DNA from 3 places in the Simplicispira sedimenti genome. Region 2 is predicted to be linked to each of the others. Evidence: predicted binding sites of a transcription regulator. Region 2 holds the regulator's gene; each other region holds the start of a gene.

Region 1 (5,758 bases), on a different contig from region 2:
GGCGGCCTGTGGCAGGCGCTGACCACCAACGGGCTCAATGGCGTGGCCGGCATCGTGGCGGGCTCCCTGGTGCTGGGCGCCGTCACCCTGCTTCAGAAACTGCGCAAGCGCTGAGACAGCGCCGCGCAGTCGGCCACCGGGTCAGGGCAGGGCAGGGTAGTCGGTGTAGCCGTGCGGGCCGGTGCCGCCGTACACGGGGGCGTCGGCAAAGGGCTCGTTCAGCGGCAGGTTGTCGCGCAAGCGCCGCGGCAGGTCGGGCGTAGTGATCATGGCGCGGCCAAACGACACCATGTCGGCGCGGCCGCTGGTGAGCGCCTCGACGGCCATTTCCTTGGTGTAGCCGTTGTTGACCATCCAGATGCCCGAATACAGGCGGCGCAGGGCCTCGTAGTCGAACGGGGCGTTGTCGCGCGGGCCGCCGGTGTGGCCTTCGACGACGTGGATGTACACCGGGTGGAGCTTTTCCAACTCGCGCACCACGTGCTCGAACAGCGGCTGCGGGTTGCTTTCCGACGAGTCGTTGACGGGCGAAACGGGCGAGAGGCGGATGCCTACGCGGTCGGCGCCGATCTCCTGCGTGACGGCGGCCATCACTTCGAGCAGGAAGCGGGCGCGGTTCTCGATGCTGCCGCCGTACTGGTCGGTGCGGTGGTTGGAGCCGTCGCGCAGGAAGGCGTCGATCAGGTAGCCGTGGGCGCCGTGGATTTCCACGCCGTCAAAACCTGCCTGGATGGCATTGGCGGCGGCCTGGCGGAAGTCGTTCACCACACCGGCGATTTCGGCGGTTTCCAGCGCGCGCGGCACGGCGCAGTCCACATAACCCTGGCCGACGATGTAGGTCTTGGCCTTGGCGGCGATGGCCGAGGGGGCCACGGGCGCCTGCTGGTTGGGCTGGAAGGCGTTGTGCGACATGCGGCCGGTGTGCCAGAGCTGCACGAAGATCTTGCCGCCCTTGGCGTGCACGGCGTCGGTCACCTGCTTCCAGGCGGCGATCTGCGCGGGCGTGTGGATGCCGGGGGTGTGGGTGTAGCCCTGGGCGGTGGCAGAGATCTGCGTGGCCTCGGCAATGATCAGGCCCACGCTGGCACGCTGGCGGTAGTACTCGACCACCATGTCGGTGGGTTCCAGTGCGTCGTTGGCGCGGCTGCGCGTGAGTGGCGCCATGGCCATGCGGTTGGCGACTTCGATGCGGCCCAGCTTGAGGGGCTGGAACAGAGCGTCGGTGGCGAAGGTTTCTGCGGGGATACCCATGGGGGCTTACTCCTTGGTGGTGGGGGGAATGCCCGTCGCGGGTGCGGCGGGCTGGAACAGGTGGTCGAGCACCAGGGCCATGCTGTCGCGCAGCGGCGTGGTGGATTTTTCGAGCTTCATGCGCAGCAGGGCGCCTTCCCAGGTGTCCCAGGCCAGGGCCGAGAGCACGGGGGCGGGCAGGTCGGCACGGACCTCGCCTGCCGCCTGGGCGCGTTCGATCATGCCGGCCAGGCGCTCGCGCCAGGCCAGTTGCGCCTGCAGCAGGCCCTGGCGGCAGGCGTCGCTGGCCAGGGCCATCTCGGCGGCGAAGTTGCCCACCAGGCAGCCGGCCTGCAGCTCCTTGCGTTCGTGGTAGGCCATCATTTCGGCGAACACGTAGCGGATGGCGGCCATGGGCTGGGCGGGCGCGGCGGCCATCATGGCCTCCCAGGAGCGCTGCAGGTGCTCGGCGTACTGCTCAATGATGGCCACGGCAAACACTTCCTTGCTTTCGAAGTGGTTGTAGAACGAACCCTTGGGCACGCCCGCGTGGTCGGTGATCTGCTGTATGCCCGTAGCGTTGTAGCCCTGGCGCGAGAACAGGTCGCGGCCTGCCTGGGTGAGGCGCAGGGGGATGTCGGTTTTGTCAGCAGTGCGGGCCATGGATGAATAATATGACCGGTCGTCTTAAAATTCAAGAGACCTGGTCGTGGGGGCTGTAACCGAGATGACACGGGCGGCGGAAATGGGCCCATCGGCGGCGGGCAAACGGCGCTCAATAACCATAATAGAAAAGTGGTTGATATGAATCAACCACTGAAATTAGGGTTAATACGGACGGTTGATGCAGAGCAAAAAAGACCACTTTCAAAGTAGGCCTAATGCGTTCACGGGGGTCGTCCCCGTGAAACCTGATTGAAATCACCATGAAAAAGAACCTGCTGGCTGTGGCCGTTCTCTGTGCTCTGACTTCTGGTGCTGCGCTGGCGCAGCAGTCGGAAGGCCCCTGGATGGTCCGTGCCCGTGCCGTGCATCTGGACAGCGCCAACAAGGACAGCACCCCCCTGGGCCTGACGGTCAACAACAAGACCATCCCGGAAGTGGATGTCTCCTATTTCTTTACGCCCAACGTGGCGGCCGAACTGATCCTTACCGTGCCGCAAAAGCACACACTGCGTGCAGGCGGCGCGGCGATTGGCTCACTCAAGCACCTGCCGCCCACGCTGCTGCTGCAGTACCACTTCAACACCTCCGGCATCAAGCCCTATGTGGGCGCGGGCCTGAACTACACGCGCTTTTCCAGCGTGAAGGCGCCTGCCGGCGTGGATATCGACCGCAACAGCTTCGGTGCCGCGCTGCAGGTCGGTGTGGACATTCCGCTGCAGAAGAACCTGTACCTGAACTTCGACATCAAGAAGGTTTTCATCAAGACCGATGTCACCGCCAACGGTGCCAAGCTGGGTAGCTTCAAGGTCGATCCTGTGCTCGTGGGCGTAGGTCTGGGCTGGCGCTTCTGAGCCAGTCCGTAGCGTCTCTCATACTCTCTAAGGTAATTTGACGGCCGGCGCCGCGTGCGCCGGTCTTTTTTTTGCGCAAGTGGGGGGCATGGCAAGAGCGGCAGCCCTGGTGGTTGGACCTTGCCCGGCCCCGTGCTTCAGCGCCCGCAGGACGACACCCCCGGCACGCGCGACAGAGGGCCCGCAGACGGATCGGACAGGCGCTGCCACCACCAGGCCAGGCCGGTGCGCAGGTCGGGGCGCTGCCATTGCTGGGTTGGCAGGTCGCCTTCCACTGCTGCCGCGCCCTCGGCGGGGATGGCCGGCCCCACGTCAAAGTGGAAGCTATAGCAGGGCTCCAACCCCATGCGCAGATCGGTGATCTGCAGCCGCCCCTCAGGGCTGGCCTGCACACGCATGAAGCCGTGGCTGAAGCGTTCCAGCCGCTGCACGTGCGGGTGGGCGGTATGGGCGGCGCGCAGGGCGCTGCCACGGGGATGCTGCGTCCACTGCACTGGGGCGCCGCCGTCGAGCAGCGAATAGTAGGCCTCATGGTAGTGCTCCGGGCCCATGGCCACGGCGCGCCACAGCACGGTGGAAAACGGGGCGGGCGTGACAAGCACCTGGTTGGCGGGCAGGCCCTGGGCACGCAGAGCCTCTTCCAATACGCCGCGCACATGCTGCTGCGCCAGCAGGCTCCAGCCCAGGTAGGCCGTGCTCAGTACCAGCCCGGCCTGGTTCCAGCGCAGGCCCTGCGGGTGGCGCAGCGCCGCCACCACGCCCACCAGCAGGGGCAGGGTGTAGAGCGGGTCGATGATGAACATGCTGCCCACGCCGTAGGGGTGGTCCGTGAACGGCTGCAGCAACTGCGTGCCATAGACGGTCAGCACATCCAGCAGGGGGTGTGTCAGCAGCGCCAGGGCCAGCGCCAGCCACCAGCGGTGCCACAGTTGCCGCTCGCCCTGCAGGCGGGCCACCAACCAGCCCAGCGGCGCGCTGGCCAGCGCCAGGAAAAAGAGGGAATGGCTCTCGGCCCGGTGGCGCACCATGTTGAGCAGTGGTTCGCCATGGTCGATGAAGGCGTCCAGGTCCGGCAGCGTGCCCGCCGCCGCGCCCCACAGTGCGGCCTTCCAGGCGGCCGTGCGCCGCCCCAGGGTGGCAAGAACGACGGCGCTGCCCAGGGCAGCCTGGCTGATGGAGTCCATGGGGTATCGGCAGGAGGAAGGGCGCGGTTGATGCGCCGCATTCTTGCAGCGCTGCCCCAACCTTGACCTGCCAGGGGCTTATGAATACGCCCGAGCGCTGGGGCGTACCGTCGAATAAGCTATCAAAAAAATAGCTGCTTGCGCTTGATGCATGGGCGCTGGGGGCCAAAAACACCCAAAATCACCCGGGCCTGTGCAGGCCCGGGTGGCAGGGCAAGGCTCAGACCTTGTCCAGCGCCTGGGCCAGGTCGGCCTGCAGGTCTTGCAGGTGCTCGATGCCCACCGACAGGCGTACCATGTTTTCGCTCACACCGGCCTTGGCCAGTTCTTCGGGGTTGAGCTGGCGGTGCGTGGTGGACGCCGGGTGCGTGGCCAGGGACTTGGCATCGCCGATGTTCACCAAACGGGTGAACAGCTGCAATGCGTCGAGGAAGCGCGCGCCGGCGGCGCGCGGGTCGGCATCGCTGCTCTTGAGGCCGAAGGACAGGATGCCCGAAGCGCGGCCACCCATCTGGCGCTGCACCACGGCGTGGTCGGCATGGTCGGGCAAGCCGGCGTAGCGCACCCACTCCACCTTGGGGTGGGCCTGCAGGAACTGGGCCAAGGCCAGGGAGTTGTCGCAGATGCGGTCCATGCGCAGCGGCAGGGTCTCGATGCCCTGCAGCGTGAGCCAGGCGTTGAACGGCGAGAGCGCCGCACCCATGTTGCGCAGCGGCACCACGCGCGCGCGGGCGATGTAGGCGGCCGGGCCCAGGGCCTCGGTATAGACCACGCCGTGGTAGCTCACGTCGGGCTCGTTCAGGCGCTTGAAGCGCTCCTTGTGCTGGGCCCAGGGGAACTTGCCGCTGTCCACGATGATGCCGCCGATGCTGTTGCCGTGGCCGTTCATGTACTTGGTGAGCGCGTGTACCACGATGTCGGCGCCGTGCTCGATGGGGCGGCACAGGTAGGGGCTGGGCACGGTGTTGTCCACGATCAGCGGCACGCCGTGGTCGTGCGCCACCTGGGCCAGCGCGGCAATGTCGGTCACGTTGCCCAGCGGGTTGCCGATGGATTCGCAGTACACGGCCTTGGTGCGCGCGTCGATCAGCTTGGCAAAGCTGGCCGGGTCGGCCGGGTCGGCGAAGCGCACCTCGATGCCCTGCTGCGGGAAGGTGTGGGCGAACAGGTTGTAGGTGCCGCCGTAGAGCGTGCTGGCCGAGATGATGTTGTCACCGGTTTCGGCGATGGTCTGGATGGCCGCCGTGATGGCTGCCATGCCCGAGGCCATGGCCAGCGCGCCGATGCCGCCCTCCAGTGCCGCGACGCGCTTTTCCAGCACGTCGGTGGTGGGGTTCATGATGCGGGTGTAGATGTTGCCCGGCACCTTCAGGTCGAACAGGTCGGCGCCGTGCTGGGCGCTGTCGAACGAGTAGGCCACTGTCTGGTAGAGCGGCACGGCGACGGAATGCGTGGTGGGCTCGGGCGTGTAGCCGCCGTGGACGGCCAGGGTTTCGAATTGCATGGATGGATGTCCCTCTGTCGATGGAAAGTGCGCCAAGGCCCCGCGCCACTGCGGGGCCCGCACGGCGCATTGTGCACCTTCAGCGCACAGGATCGTCCATCGCCAGCGCGGCGGCCTTGCTGCGGCGCCAGGCTTTCTCCAGTTCCACCGCCACGTACACGATCAGCGCTGCGCCCAGGCACACGGCCAGGTCGGGCAGGTCCAGCGGCTCGGTCTTGAAGATGGGGTTGAGGGCGGGCACGTAGATGGTGGCCATTTGCAGTGCAAAGGTCAGCAGCACCGCACCCCACAGCGGGCGGTTGCGCCCCAGGCGCCAGACGGGA
Region 2 (5,758 bases):
TCGCGGTGCCTTGCTCACCTGGTTGACGGCGCCGCCGGTCGATCCACGCCCAAACAGCATGGAGGCGGAGCCGCGCAGCACTTCCATGCGATCCAGATTGAAGGTATCGCGCTCGTAGAACGCTGGGTCGCGCATGCCGTCGATGAACATGTCGCCCGTGCTTTGCAGGGCAAAGCCGCGCAGGCGAATGTCTTCTTCGCCGCCTTCCGCTGCCAGGAAGGTGATGCCTGCGGTGTTTTTCAGTGCTTCCTTGACGGTGTCGAGGTTGCGATCATCGATCAGGCGTTCGGTCACCACGGTGACCGACTGCGGGATGTCGCGCAACTGCTGCTTGCCCTTGCCGATGGTGGTCTCGGTGGCGCGCACACTGTCTTTGCCTTCGGCGGCCTCGGCGCGTTCACGCACCGTGACCGGGGCCAGGCTGCGGTCTGCGTCGGCGGATTGGGCTTGCACGTCCAGGGACGCCGCCAGCATCAGAATGGCCAGCGGCAGCAATCGCAGTGGCGAGGGGGGTGTGAGAGAAAACTGCTGCGCGCTCGGGTTGCGCTGCACGGGGGGGTATGCCAATCGGGCCTCCATGGGTAAGAGCAATGCACATGGCTGCAGGCGATTGAACGCATGCAGTGAAAGAGGCGAGAGGGCAATGGCTGGCGCGGAGGTTTGGCTATGCAGGAACTCGCAAGAGAATGTTAAGCCAAACGAGATTGGTTAGCATTCAAATTGATGCGGCTCAAGGGGCATATTGTTGCTTGTGGCCAACAAAAAAGCCGACAGAGCCGGCTTCTTCTCGGAGGGGCCGTCCTTACTGGACGTGCTTGCCAATCAGGCCCGCCATTTCAAACATGGACACCTGATCCTTGCCGAAAATGGGCTTGAGCTTGGCGTCGGCGTTGATCATGCGCTTGTTGGCGCTGTCCTGCAGCTTCTGGGCCTTGATGTAAACCCACAGCTTGCTGATGATCTCGGTGCGAGGCAGCGGGCTGGCACCCACCACGGCGGCCAGCGCAGGGCTGGGGGTGAGCGCCTTCATGAATGCTGCGTTGGGGGTGCGCTTCTTGGCGGGAGCAGCGGTCTTGGCTGCGGCGCTCTTGGCCGGGGCTTTCTTAGCAGTTGCCATTTTCGGATTTTCCTTATGGGGATTGGTCAATAGCGCCAGCGAAAACCTGCATGTCCACTGGCAGGTCGATGCTAACGGCAAAAAAACGGCTTTCCAAGCGAGCGGGATGTTTTTTTGCTTCGGCTTGTTGCTGTGGCGCCAAGCTCTGGCGCCAAGGTCTGGCGGCAAAGTCTGCGGTGTGGCGCGTTCGCAGCGGCGTCCTGTGGGGTAAGTCTGCCGCGGCGCAAGGGGTTCAGTGGCAGGCAGCCTGGTTGTTGACGATGCGATGCAGTGCCTCGGGACTCAGTATCCGCACGTGACGCTGCTTCACTTCCACAATGCCGTCGTCCACGAACTTGGAGAAGGTGCGGCTCACCGTCTCCAGCTTGAGGCCGAGATAGCTTCCGATTTCCTCTCGGGTCATGCGCAAAATCAGCTCGGATTGCGAGAATCCGCGTGCATGCAGTCGCTGCACCAAGTTGAGCAAGAAAGCCGCCAACCGTTCCTCTGCCCGCATGCTGCCCAGGAGCAACATCACCCCGTGCTCACGCACAATTTCGCGGCTCATGATTTTGTGCACATGGTGCTGCAGCGCATTCACCTCGCGGGAGAGTTCTTCGATGCGCTCGAAGGGCATGACGCACACTTCGGCATCTTCCAGTGCCACGGCGTCGCAGGTATGGTGGTCGTTGACGATGCCGTCCAGACCAATGATCTCGCCAGCCATCTGGAAGCCGGTGACCTGGTCGCGCCCATCTTCAGTCGCGACACAGGTCTTGAAGAACCCCGTGCGTATGGCAAACAGCGAGGTGAAGGCTTCACCGTTGCGGAACAAGGTGCTGCCGCGCTTGATTTTCCGACGCACGGCCACCACGTCGTCAATACGTCGCAGTTGCTCATCGGAGAGAGCCAGCGGCATGCAAAGCTCACGCAGATTGCAATTGGAGCAGGCAACCTTGATGGTCTGCGGTGTCATATGCAGGGGTGTCTGTGAATCCTCGCATGCCGATCCTTCCGTTTCGGAATCAGGTAACGAACGGACGATGGGTATGCGGGCGGGGTGTGACATAGGTCAAATTATGACCTATCCGCTTGGTGATGATCCAATCCTGCACTCGGATGTCGGATGCTTGACGGGAATCAAGGGTCGCAAGGGCAATCTGGTGCACATTAAGCACGCTAGCCAGGAATAACAATGACAATTGTCACCCCCGAACTGCTGACCCGCTACGACGTTTCCGGTCCGCGCTACACCTCTTACCCCACTGCCGATCGCTTCGTGGATGCGTTTGGAGAGCAGGACTACGTGCTTGCCCTTGGGCAGCGCCGCCAAAGTCCGGTGGGCAAGGCGTTGCCGCTGTCGATCTATGTGCACATTCCGTTCTGTGAATCGCTGTGCTACTACTGTGCTTGCAACAAGATCATCACCAAGCACCACGACCGTGCCGATGTGTACCTGCGCTACCTCCAGCGCGAGATCGATCTCCATACCGCCCATTGCGGTGTGGGCCAGATGGTCAGCCAGATTCATTTTGGCGGAGGGACGCCGACCTTTCTATCCGATGCAGGCCTGCGTGACCTGATGGGGATGCTGCGCAGCAGCTTCACGCTGGTGCCGGGGGGGGAGTACTCGATTGAGGTCGATCCCCGTACCGTGGATGCGGATCGCCTGGCGCTGCTGGCGGAACTCGGATTCAACCGTCTGAGCTTTGGCGTACAGGACTTTGATCCCGAGGTGCAGAAGGCCGTGCACCGCATCCAGCCAGCAGAACAGGTGTTTTCCTTGGTGGAGTCTGCGCGCAGCATCGGCTTCGACTCCGTCAATGTGGATCTGATTTACGGTCTGCCCAAGCAGACGCCGGAGTCCTTTGACCGCACATTGGCCCAGGTGGCCGAATTGCGGCCTGACCGCATCGCCCTCTATGCCTATGCCCACCTGCCCGAGCGCTTCAAGGCGCAGCGGCGCATCGTGTGGGCTGACCTGCCCATGGCGTCGTCCAAGGTGTCCATGCTGGCACGCTCGCTCGAAGCCTTCAGCACCGCGGGCTATGTGTATGTGGGCATGGACCACTTTGCACTGCCCGAGGACGCGCTGGCCGTGGCCAAGCGCCAGGGAAGGCTGCATCGCAACTTCCAGGGTTACAGCACGCAGCCGGACTGCGACCTGATCGGTCTGGGCGTATCCGCCATCGGCCGTGTGGGTGCTACCTACAGTCAGAATGCCAAGACACTGGAAGACTATTACGACCTGCTCAACCAGGGTCGTCTGCCTGTGGTGCGTGGTCTGGCGCTCACGCGCGATGATCTGGTGCGCCGCGCCGTCATCATGGCCATCATGTGCCAGGGCGAACTGCTGTTTGAGCCGCTGGAGCAGGCCTGGCTGATCAATGTGCGGGACTATTTTGCGTCGGAGCTGGAGCAGCTCAAGGAACTGGAGCAGCAGGGCCTTGTTATGGTCAGCAACGAGGGCTTGGAGGTCACGGCCATGGGTTGGTACTTCGTGCGTGCCATTGCCATGGTGTTTGACAGGTATCTGCAGGCCGACAAGAACCGCGCACGGTTTTCGCGGATCATCTAACTTTCCTCGCGGAATACGCCACCTGCATGCTTTCCTCACTGGCCTGGACCGCACTCATCATGGGGCTTGCGGGTGGGTCGCACTGCCTTGTCATGTGTGCCGCCCCTTGCAGCGCGGTGGTGTCGGGCGGCGGGGGGGGCGCCCAAGAGGCTGAACAACCCGTCCATTGGGCGAACCGTGCCGTGCCTTGGCGCAGGTTGTCCGCCTACCATGCAGGGCGCATCCTCGGATACAGCTTGGTGGGCGCGCTGGCTGCTGTGGCCATGCAGAGTCTGGCATGGCTGACACAGCAGGCGTCTGCGCTGCGTCCCGTATGGACTTTTTTTCATGTGGCCGTGCTGGCATGGGGCGTCTTGCTGTTGCTCCAGGCGCGTCAGCCTGTCTGGGTGGAGCGTGCAGGGCGCTCGGTGTGGCGGCGGGTTCAACCACTCGTTCAGTCACACACAGGTGTGTTCATGGCAGGCATGCTCTGGTCATTGATGCCATGTGGCTTGCTGTATTCGGCATTGCTGGTCGCCGCATTGACGGGGGGCGCACTGCAAGGTGCGTTGGCGATGGCCTTTTTCGCTCTGGGTAGCGGGTTATGGTTGTTGCTGGCCCCCTGGCTTTGGTTGCAGGTGCGCGTCCGCGTCAATGCCTGGCGAACCGATTGGGGCACGCGACTGGCCGGATTACTGCTCAGCGGCGTGGCGGTTTGGGCCCTGTGGCACGATTTGATCTATCGCCCATCACTGATCTGCGATTAGATACAAATGTTGCTATATTGCAGCAATTGGTCTGCCAAGCTGAAACGGTGGGAACAAGCGCTTGATAATGCAAAGCGACTATCCTGTGATCACTGAAACGCAGCATTCCTGCAATGGAAGAAGAGCCCTCCATCCTGGTGGACATCCACCAACTGCGCATCGGCATGTACATCGTGCTCGATCTGGGCTGGCTCAGCCATCCATTTCCGGTCAATCGGTTTCGCATTGCTTCGGATTCTCAACTCGAAATCCTGCGTGAACTCGGGTTGGACAAGGTCCGTTGCATTCCATCGCTGAGTGATTCTGATGCAATGGAAGAGGTGCATGCGCCGGTAAAAAAACCGGGCGTGCAGCCAAGCATTGGTGCTGCGCTCAATGGCAAGGGCCACACCACCCCCGCTCCGGATCTCGCGCAAATCGATGAGCAGCTCAGGCAGCAGCGCGAGCGCCTGGAGGCCTGTGATCGGCGGTTTGTCGAGACGACCCGGCAGTTCCGCAAACTGGCCGAAAACGTGCAGGGCAGTCCGGCCATGGCTCGCATGGAAAGCGAGAATCTGGTCAACGGATGCGTGCAGGAACTGCTGCAATGCAGCGAGTCCACGATTGTGCTGCTGTCCGAGGGCGTGGGGGAGCGCAATGCGCTGCACCCTGTCAACGTCATGGTTCTGTGCCTTCTCATGGGCAAGGCGCAGGGCTTGGAGCCCCAGGCATTGCAGGATCTGGGGATGGCGGCGCTTTTGCATGACATTGGCAAGCTCAAGCTTCCGGCATCCCTGGTGTTGCCTTTCCCTGGTATCCAGCCCATGGATCTGGCCCGCTACCGTGGGCATGTGGGCGAGTCCGTGCTGCTGGGAAAGGCCATGGGTTTGCCCAGTTCGGTGCTGCTGGCCATGGCACAACACCATGAAATGGCCGATGGCAGCGGCTTTCCGCTGCGCATGCGCGGCGAAGAGCTCTGCATGGCTGGGCGCATTCTCGCGCTCGTCAATCACTATGAGCGCCTGTGCAACCCGGCGCGTCCATCCATGGGCATGACGCCCCATGAGGCGCTGTCGGTCATGTTTGCTCAGCAAAAGGAGCTGTTTGACCCCTTGGTGCTCGGGCTGTTCATCCGGATGATGGGTGTGTACCCGCCCGGCTCGGTGGTGCAGTTGGCGAACAACCGCTATGCCTTGGTCGTATCGGTTAATTCCTCGCGCCCACTGCGCCCCAGGGTCATTGTTCATGACCCGCTGGTGCCTCGCGAGAGCGCGCTGGTGCTTGACCTGGAGACGCAGCCAGATCTGGGTATCCGCCGCAGTCTGCGGCCAGGGCAGCTGCCACGGGAGGCGCTGGAAT
Region 3 (5,758 bases), on a different contig from region 2:
CACCAGCGAGCACCAGGCCCGTGATGTTGTCGGGGGTGATCATGCGCAGTGCTCAGCCACCGATGTAGCTCATTTCTATGCGCCGTTTGGCCTGGCCAAGGTCGGGTGCCAGGCTGGCACGCAACTCCGAATAGCGGTCGCTGCGACCTTGCCAGATGGAACCCAGCGCACTGGCCAGATCCTGGTCGCTGGCACCCGCACGCAGCAGACCGCGCAGGTCGTAGCCGTTGTCGGCAAACAGGCACAGGTAGAGGCGCCCCTCGGTCGAGAGGCGGGCGCGGTTGCAGTCGCCGCAAAACGCCTGGGTCACGCTGCTGATGACGCCCACCTCGCCCAGCGCAGGGTCGTGCTGGCCGTGGGCGTCGGCGTAGCCCCAGCGTTCGGCGGTTTCACCCGGTGCGCTGGGCTCCAGCGGCACCAGCGGGAGTTCGGCGCGCAGGCGACGGATGAGTTCGTGCGACGGCAGCACCTCGTCCATGCGCCAGCCATTGGTGGCGCCCACGTCCATGTACTCGATGAAGCGCAGGATGACGCCTGTGCCTATGAAGTGTTTGGCCATGGGCAGGATTTCGTGCTCGTTGGTGCCACGCTTGACCACCATGTTGACCTTGACAGGGTGCAGGCCTGCGTGGCGCGCAGCATCAATGCCCTCCAGCACATCGGCCACCGGGAAGCCCACATCGTTCATGCGCTGGAACACGGAGTCGTCCAAACCATCCAGACTCACCGTCACACGCTGAAGGCCCGCCTCGCGCAGCGCGCGGGCCTTGCGGGCGAGCAGGGAGCCGTTGGTGGTGAGCGTGATTTCAGGCGGGTTGCCGTCCACTGTGCGCAGGGCGGCGAGCTGCGCAATCAGCGCCTCGATGTTGCGACGCAACAGCGGTTCGCCCCCCGTGAGCCGGATCTTGCGCACGCCATGGCCCAGGAAAACAGAGGTCAGGCGCGTGATTTCTTCAAAGCTCAGCAGGTCGCTTTGGGGAAGGTATGGGTAGCCTTTGTCGAACACTTCCTTGGGCATACAGTAGTTGCAGCGGAAGTTGCACCGATCGGTCACGCTGATGCGCAGGTCACGCAGGGGGCGGCCCCGCGCATCGGTCAGCAGGCCGGTAGGCGCAACGGGCATAGCGGGTATCCGGGCTGCCAAGGCTGCGGTTCGCTGATCCACCAAGGGGATGACGCGTTCAGACATGGGGGGATTTTGCAGTATTTACCCTGAGGTTCCCAGGCCAGATGCCATGACCGAAAAGATTCGCAATACGATGAGAGAAACTGACGTGAATCAAGAATTTCACTAGGGTTTGTACTGCACAATATGTTCGTTTTTTTTAATGGTGGCTATATATGAAAACTATTGAATGCAGCGCTGTCGGCGGTCTGTCCCGGCGCATGGTCCTTCAGTCGGCCACCATTCTGGCGCTGACTCCCATGATGGGCCAGGCGCAGGCGCAGCTGGCGTTGTCCACGGCCTTCAACCGCACGGTGCGTAACCGGGTTCTGTCGCAGCGACTGGCCAAATCCTATTGCCAGATCCTGCTGGGCGTGCTGCCGGAGTTTTCCAACAAGGTCTTGCTGGATGTGCGTCAGCAGGTGCGCAAAGGGTTTGACGAGTTGTCCACGGCACCGCTGCCTGCTGAGTTGGCAAGCCGTATTGCTGACATCAAGAAGCTGGCCGAGGCTTCCGATGCCATGGCCGTGCTGCCCCCGACCCGAGAGACCGTATCTGCGGTGACGATGCAGTCAGACAAGGTGATGGCTGCGACCAATGCGACGGCAGAGGTCTTTGAAAAGGTGGCAAAGGTCGGCTCGGCCAAACTGATCAACGTGGCAGGTCGTCAGCGCGCATTGTCCCAACGGATTGCCCGAGATTACTTTTTGACTGCGGCCAAACTGGACGGCAAGGGTTTGCAGGATCAGATGAAAGCTGACGTCGCTGAATTCAAGAAGGGATTTGAAACCCTCAAGGCAGCGCCAATCAGCACGCCTGCCATCCGCAATGAACTGGAACTGGGCCAGGCCCAATGGCTCTTTTTTGAAACGGCCATACTGCGCAAGCCCGACGACAAGGGCTTGGAAACGGTGGCCACCACCAGTGAGCGTCTGGTGGAAGTGCTGGAGAAGCTGACCAACCAGTACGACGCAGCGCTCAAAGACGTTCTGGGCTGATCGGGCACTGTCTTGCAGAGGTACAGTGGAGGCCCGACGCGGACTCCATCATGTACCTGCCTGCCCAATTCCAAAGCCCCGACGGCGCGCATGCCGATGCATTGATGCGGGCACACCCGCTGGCCAGCCTGGTCTCCACCGACGACGAGGGCTTTCCCTTCATCACCCATCTTCCCCTGCACTTGCAGGTGCGCGGCGATCAGCGTGTGCTGCTGGGCCATTGCGCGCGTGGCAATCCGCACTGGCGCTATCTGCAACAGCGCCCCGAGGCGCTGGTAGCCTTTCTGGGGCCGCACGCCTACCTTTCACCCGCTGTGTACCCTGACCTTCAGCGTGTACCCAGCTGGAACTACCTGGCGGTGCACTGCCGGGTGCGCGCTGAGATGGTGGAGGAACCTGCGGCCAAAGATGCCCTGCTCAAGGCCCTGATCGGCGATCACGAACCCCCGTATGCCGCCCCGTGGCGTGCCCTGGGAGAGGCGTTTGCACACAAGATGATGGCGGGCATCGTGGCCTTTGAACTGCATGTGACCGGGTTGCAATGCAAGCTCAAGCTCAACCAGCACCACAAGGAGTCGCACGCCGCCCTGCATGCCGCCTACCGCCAGGGTGGGCCGGATGCGCAGGCTTTGGCGCAATGGATGGAAACGCTGGGCATGGTGCCCGCACAGGAGGAGTGACATGCGAGCAGCCCTGGGGCTCATTTCGTTGCTGGTGGTGCTGGCCGTGGTGGCACTGCTCACGCGCAAAACCCTGCCGCCTCCCGCCGTGGCACCCGTGGCGCCGCTGCCGGACATGCCCACCACGGTGACCACCCCTGCGCAGGCCCAGCAGGTGCAGGAGCAGTACCGCAAGGCGCTCGACCAGGCCATGCAGCAGGCACGCCCAGCTTCGGTCGAATATTGAAGAAATCGGCTTCTAGCGCTTATAAAATAGGCGCAAGTAGCTATCAAAATAATAGCAATGAACCTTGTGCAAGATGAGCACTGGATGCGCCTGGCTCTGGCGCAGGCGCAAGCTGCAGCGCAAGCAGGCGAGGTGCCTGTGGGCGCTGTGCTGGTGCGTGGCGACCAGCTGATTGCCACTGGCCGCAACGCCCCGGTGGCAGGGCACGACCCCACAGCCCACGCGGAAATCGTCGCTCTGCGGGCGGCGGCGCAGCAGTTGGGTAACTACCGGCTGGAGGACTGCACGCTCTATGTGACGCTGGAGCCCTGTGCCATGTGCAGCGGTGCGCTCCTGCACGCGCGGCTGCCGCGCGTGGTGTACGGCGCAGCAGACCCCAAGACCGGCGCGGCCGGATCGGTGGTGGATCTGTTTGCCCAGCCCTTGCTCAACCACCACACCCAGGTGCAGGGCGGGGTGCTGGCGCAGGAATGCGGGGCGCTGCTGGCCCAGTTCTTCCGCGCCCGCCGCCAGCAACAGCGCAGCCAGGCGCTGGCCGCCCACCCACTGCGCGACGATGCGCTGCGCACGCCCGAGGCGCGCTTTGCTGACCTGCCCGGCTACCCCTGGGCACCACACTACGTGAGCGACCTGCCCGCGCTGGCGGGTTGGCGCCTGCACTACCTCGACGAAGGCCCGCGCGATGCGCCCATCACCTGGCTGTGCCTGCACGGCAACCCGGCCTGGAGCTACCTGTACCGGCACATGCTGCCGGTCTTTGTGCAGGCCGGCCACCGCGTCGTTGCCCCCGACCTGATCGGCTTTGGCAAGAGCGACAAGCCCAAGAAGGAACGTGCCCACAGCTTTGACGGGCACCGCCAGGTGCTGCTGGAGCTGGTGCAGCGGCTGGACCTGCACAACGTGGTGTTGGTGGTGCAGGATTGGGGTGGCATCCTGGGCCTGACGCTGCCCATGGAGATGCCTGAGCGCTTTGTCGGCCTGCTGGCCATGAACACACTGCTGGCCACAGGCGAGGAGCCGCTTTCGCAGGGCTTTCTGGATTGGCGCGCCATGTGCGCCGACAAGCCCTTGTTCGGCGTGGGCCGCTTGCTGGCGCGTGGCAACCCGCACCTGGGTGCAGCCGAGTGCGCTGCCTACGATGCGCCGTTCCCCGACGCGGGCCACCGCGCTGCGTTGCGTGCCTTCCCCCGCCTCGTGCCTGATCACCCCCAGGCGCCGGGCGCAGCGCTCTCCCAGGCTGCGCGCGATTTCTGGCAGAACACCTGGGCTGGCCGCAGCCTGTTTGTTGCCGGTGCACGCGACCCTGTGCTGGGCGTGCCGGTGATGCAGCGCCTGCAACACACCGTGCGCGGCGCGCCCGAACTGGTGGTGCTGCCGCAGGCAGGCCATTTCGTGCAGGAGCACGGCGCGTCGATTGCCCAGCAGGCTGTGGAATACTTCCGCCTTTGAGCATCCACGGAGCGGGCCCGCGCAGGGCCCGAACGCCTTGTCTTCCGACCACGAACATGCCGCCTGTGGCTGCGGCCACGACCACGGCCCCAAGCACATCTACATCTATTCGCCTTCCAGCGCCGTGCGCGACAAGGCGGCCTTTCGTCGGGGTGTCAAACGCCTGCAGGCACTGGGGCATGAGGTGGAGATCGACCCCGACGCCCTGGCACAGCACACCCGCTTTGCGGGCGACGATGCCACGCGCCTGGCCGCCATCCACCGGGCAGCCGCCAGCGGCGCCGATGTGGCGCTGATCTCACGCGGAGGCTATGGCCTCACGCGCATCCTGCCGGGCATCGACTGTGCTGCCGTGGCACGGGCGGTGGACAAGGGCACGCAGTTTGTGGGCGTCAGCGACTTCACCGCGCTGCAGTGTGCCGTGCTGGCGCAGGCCGGCGCCCTGACCTGGGCCGGCCCCGCGCTGGGCGCCGACTTTGGCGTGCAGGAGGGGCCTGACGACATCATGGAAGCCTGTTTTGACGACCTGCTCACCGGCCACGGCGAGGGCGCTGGCTGGCGCATGCCCAAGGAGCGGCGGGCCGCAGGTACGCCCGAAGCGCCGCTGCCCGAGTTCGAGGTTGCATCGAGCACCCTGTGGGGGGGCAACCTGGCCGTGCTGTGCGCGCTGGTGGGTACGCCGTACTTTCCGCAGGTGGACGGTGGCATTCTGTTTGTCGAGGACGTGAACGAGCACCCCTACAGGGTGGAGCGCATGCTCACGCAACTGCTGCATGCCGGTGTGCTGGCGCGGCAAAAGGCGCTGGTGCTGGGCCAGTTCAGCAACTACCGGCTGGCGCCGCACGACAAGGGCTTCAAGCTGCAGACCGTGGTGGACTGGCTGCGCAGCCAGTTGAGCATTCAGGTGCTCACGGGCCTGCCCTATGGCCATGTGCCTACCAAAGTATTGCTGCCTGTGGGGGCCCAGGTCGATCTGTCGGTACAGGGGCGCGATGCCTTGATTTACTGGGGGCACCTGAACTGAGTGAAGCGCTGGGTTACAGCGCAGCGGGCTGGGTCGTTAGTTCGGGCATGGCGGCAAAGAGACCCAGGCGCACCATGGTGCGGTGGTTCAGTTCCACGGTCACCGCGTTGCGTGCCAGGGCCGACTGGATGCGGGGCTTGCCTTCCATCGTCTGGTGCAGCCGGGGTTCGGTCAGCAGCTTGCCACCGCGATCCACGATGCTGGCCACCAGGGGCA

Evidence for each region. The regulator FNR, encoded in region 2, switches genes on or off when oxygen is low (the NO sensors DNR and NnrR bind a similar motif). The targets are predictions, from matches to a motif close to TTGATNNNNATCAA.
Region 1: a site for FNR is predicted at 2,030-2,043, ahead of MJ602_RS07290 (OmpW/AlkL family protein). Genes of this name have one in related genera too.
Region 3: a site for FNR is predicted at 1,270-1,283, ahead of MJ602_RS15075 (type IV pili methyl-accepting chemotaxis transducer N-terminal domain-containing protein). Genes of this name have one in related genera too.

The regions. Positions count from the first base shown of each region.
Region 1 covers NZ_JAKVIJ010000005.1:80,219-85,976, reverse strand. The annotation lists gene MJ602_RS07305 (DUF808 domain-containing protein) at 1-114, shown strand, start outside; gene MJ602_RS07300 (alkene reductase) at 142-1,251, opposite strand; gene MJ602_RS07295 (TetR/AcrR family transcriptional regulator) at 1,258-1,893, opposite strand; gene MJ602_RS07290 (OmpW/AlkL family protein) at 2,157-2,747, shown strand; gene MJ602_RS07285 (metal-dependent hydrolase) at 2,885-3,931, opposite strand; gene MJ602_RS07280 (O-acetylhomoserine aminocarboxypropyltransferase/cysteine synthase family protein) at 4,152-5,435, opposite strand; gene MJ602_RS07275 (cation-translocating P-type ATPase) at 5,515-5,758, opposite strand, start outside.
Region 2 covers NZ_JAKVIJ010000004.1:34,836-40,593, reverse strand. The annotation lists gene MJ602_RS05770 (TonB-dependent receptor) at 1-474, opposite strand, end outside; gene MJ602_RS05765 (SWIB/MDM2 domain-containing protein) at 803-1,117, opposite strand; gene fnr (fumarate/nitrate reduction transcriptional regulator Fnr) at 1,350-2,072, opposite strand; gene hemN (oxygen-independent coproporphyrinogen III oxidase) at 2,292-3,674, shown strand; gene MJ602_RS05750 (sulfite exporter TauE/SafE family protein) at 3,701-4,420, shown strand; gene MJ602_RS05745 (cyclic di-GMP phosphodiesterase) at 4,534-5,758, shown strand, end outside.
Region 3 covers NZ_JAKVIJ010000015.1:57,372-63,129, forward strand. The annotation lists gene mobA (molybdenum cofactor guanylyltransferase MobA) at 1-43, opposite strand, end outside; gene moaA (GTP 3',8-cyclase MoaA) at 53-1,189, opposite strand; gene MJ602_RS15075 (type IV pili methyl-accepting chemotaxis transducer N-terminal domain-containing protein) at 1,342-2,163, shown strand; gene MJ602_RS15080 (FMN-binding negative transcriptional regulator) at 2,214-2,843, shown strand; gene MJ602_RS15085 (hypothetical protein) at 2,845-3,069, shown strand; gene tadA (tRNA adenosine(34) deaminase TadA) at 3,127-4,518, shown strand; gene MJ602_RS15095 (LD-carboxypeptidase) at 4,556-5,542, shown strand; gene MJ602_RS15100 (HD-GYP domain-containing protein) at 5,556-5,758, opposite strand, start outside.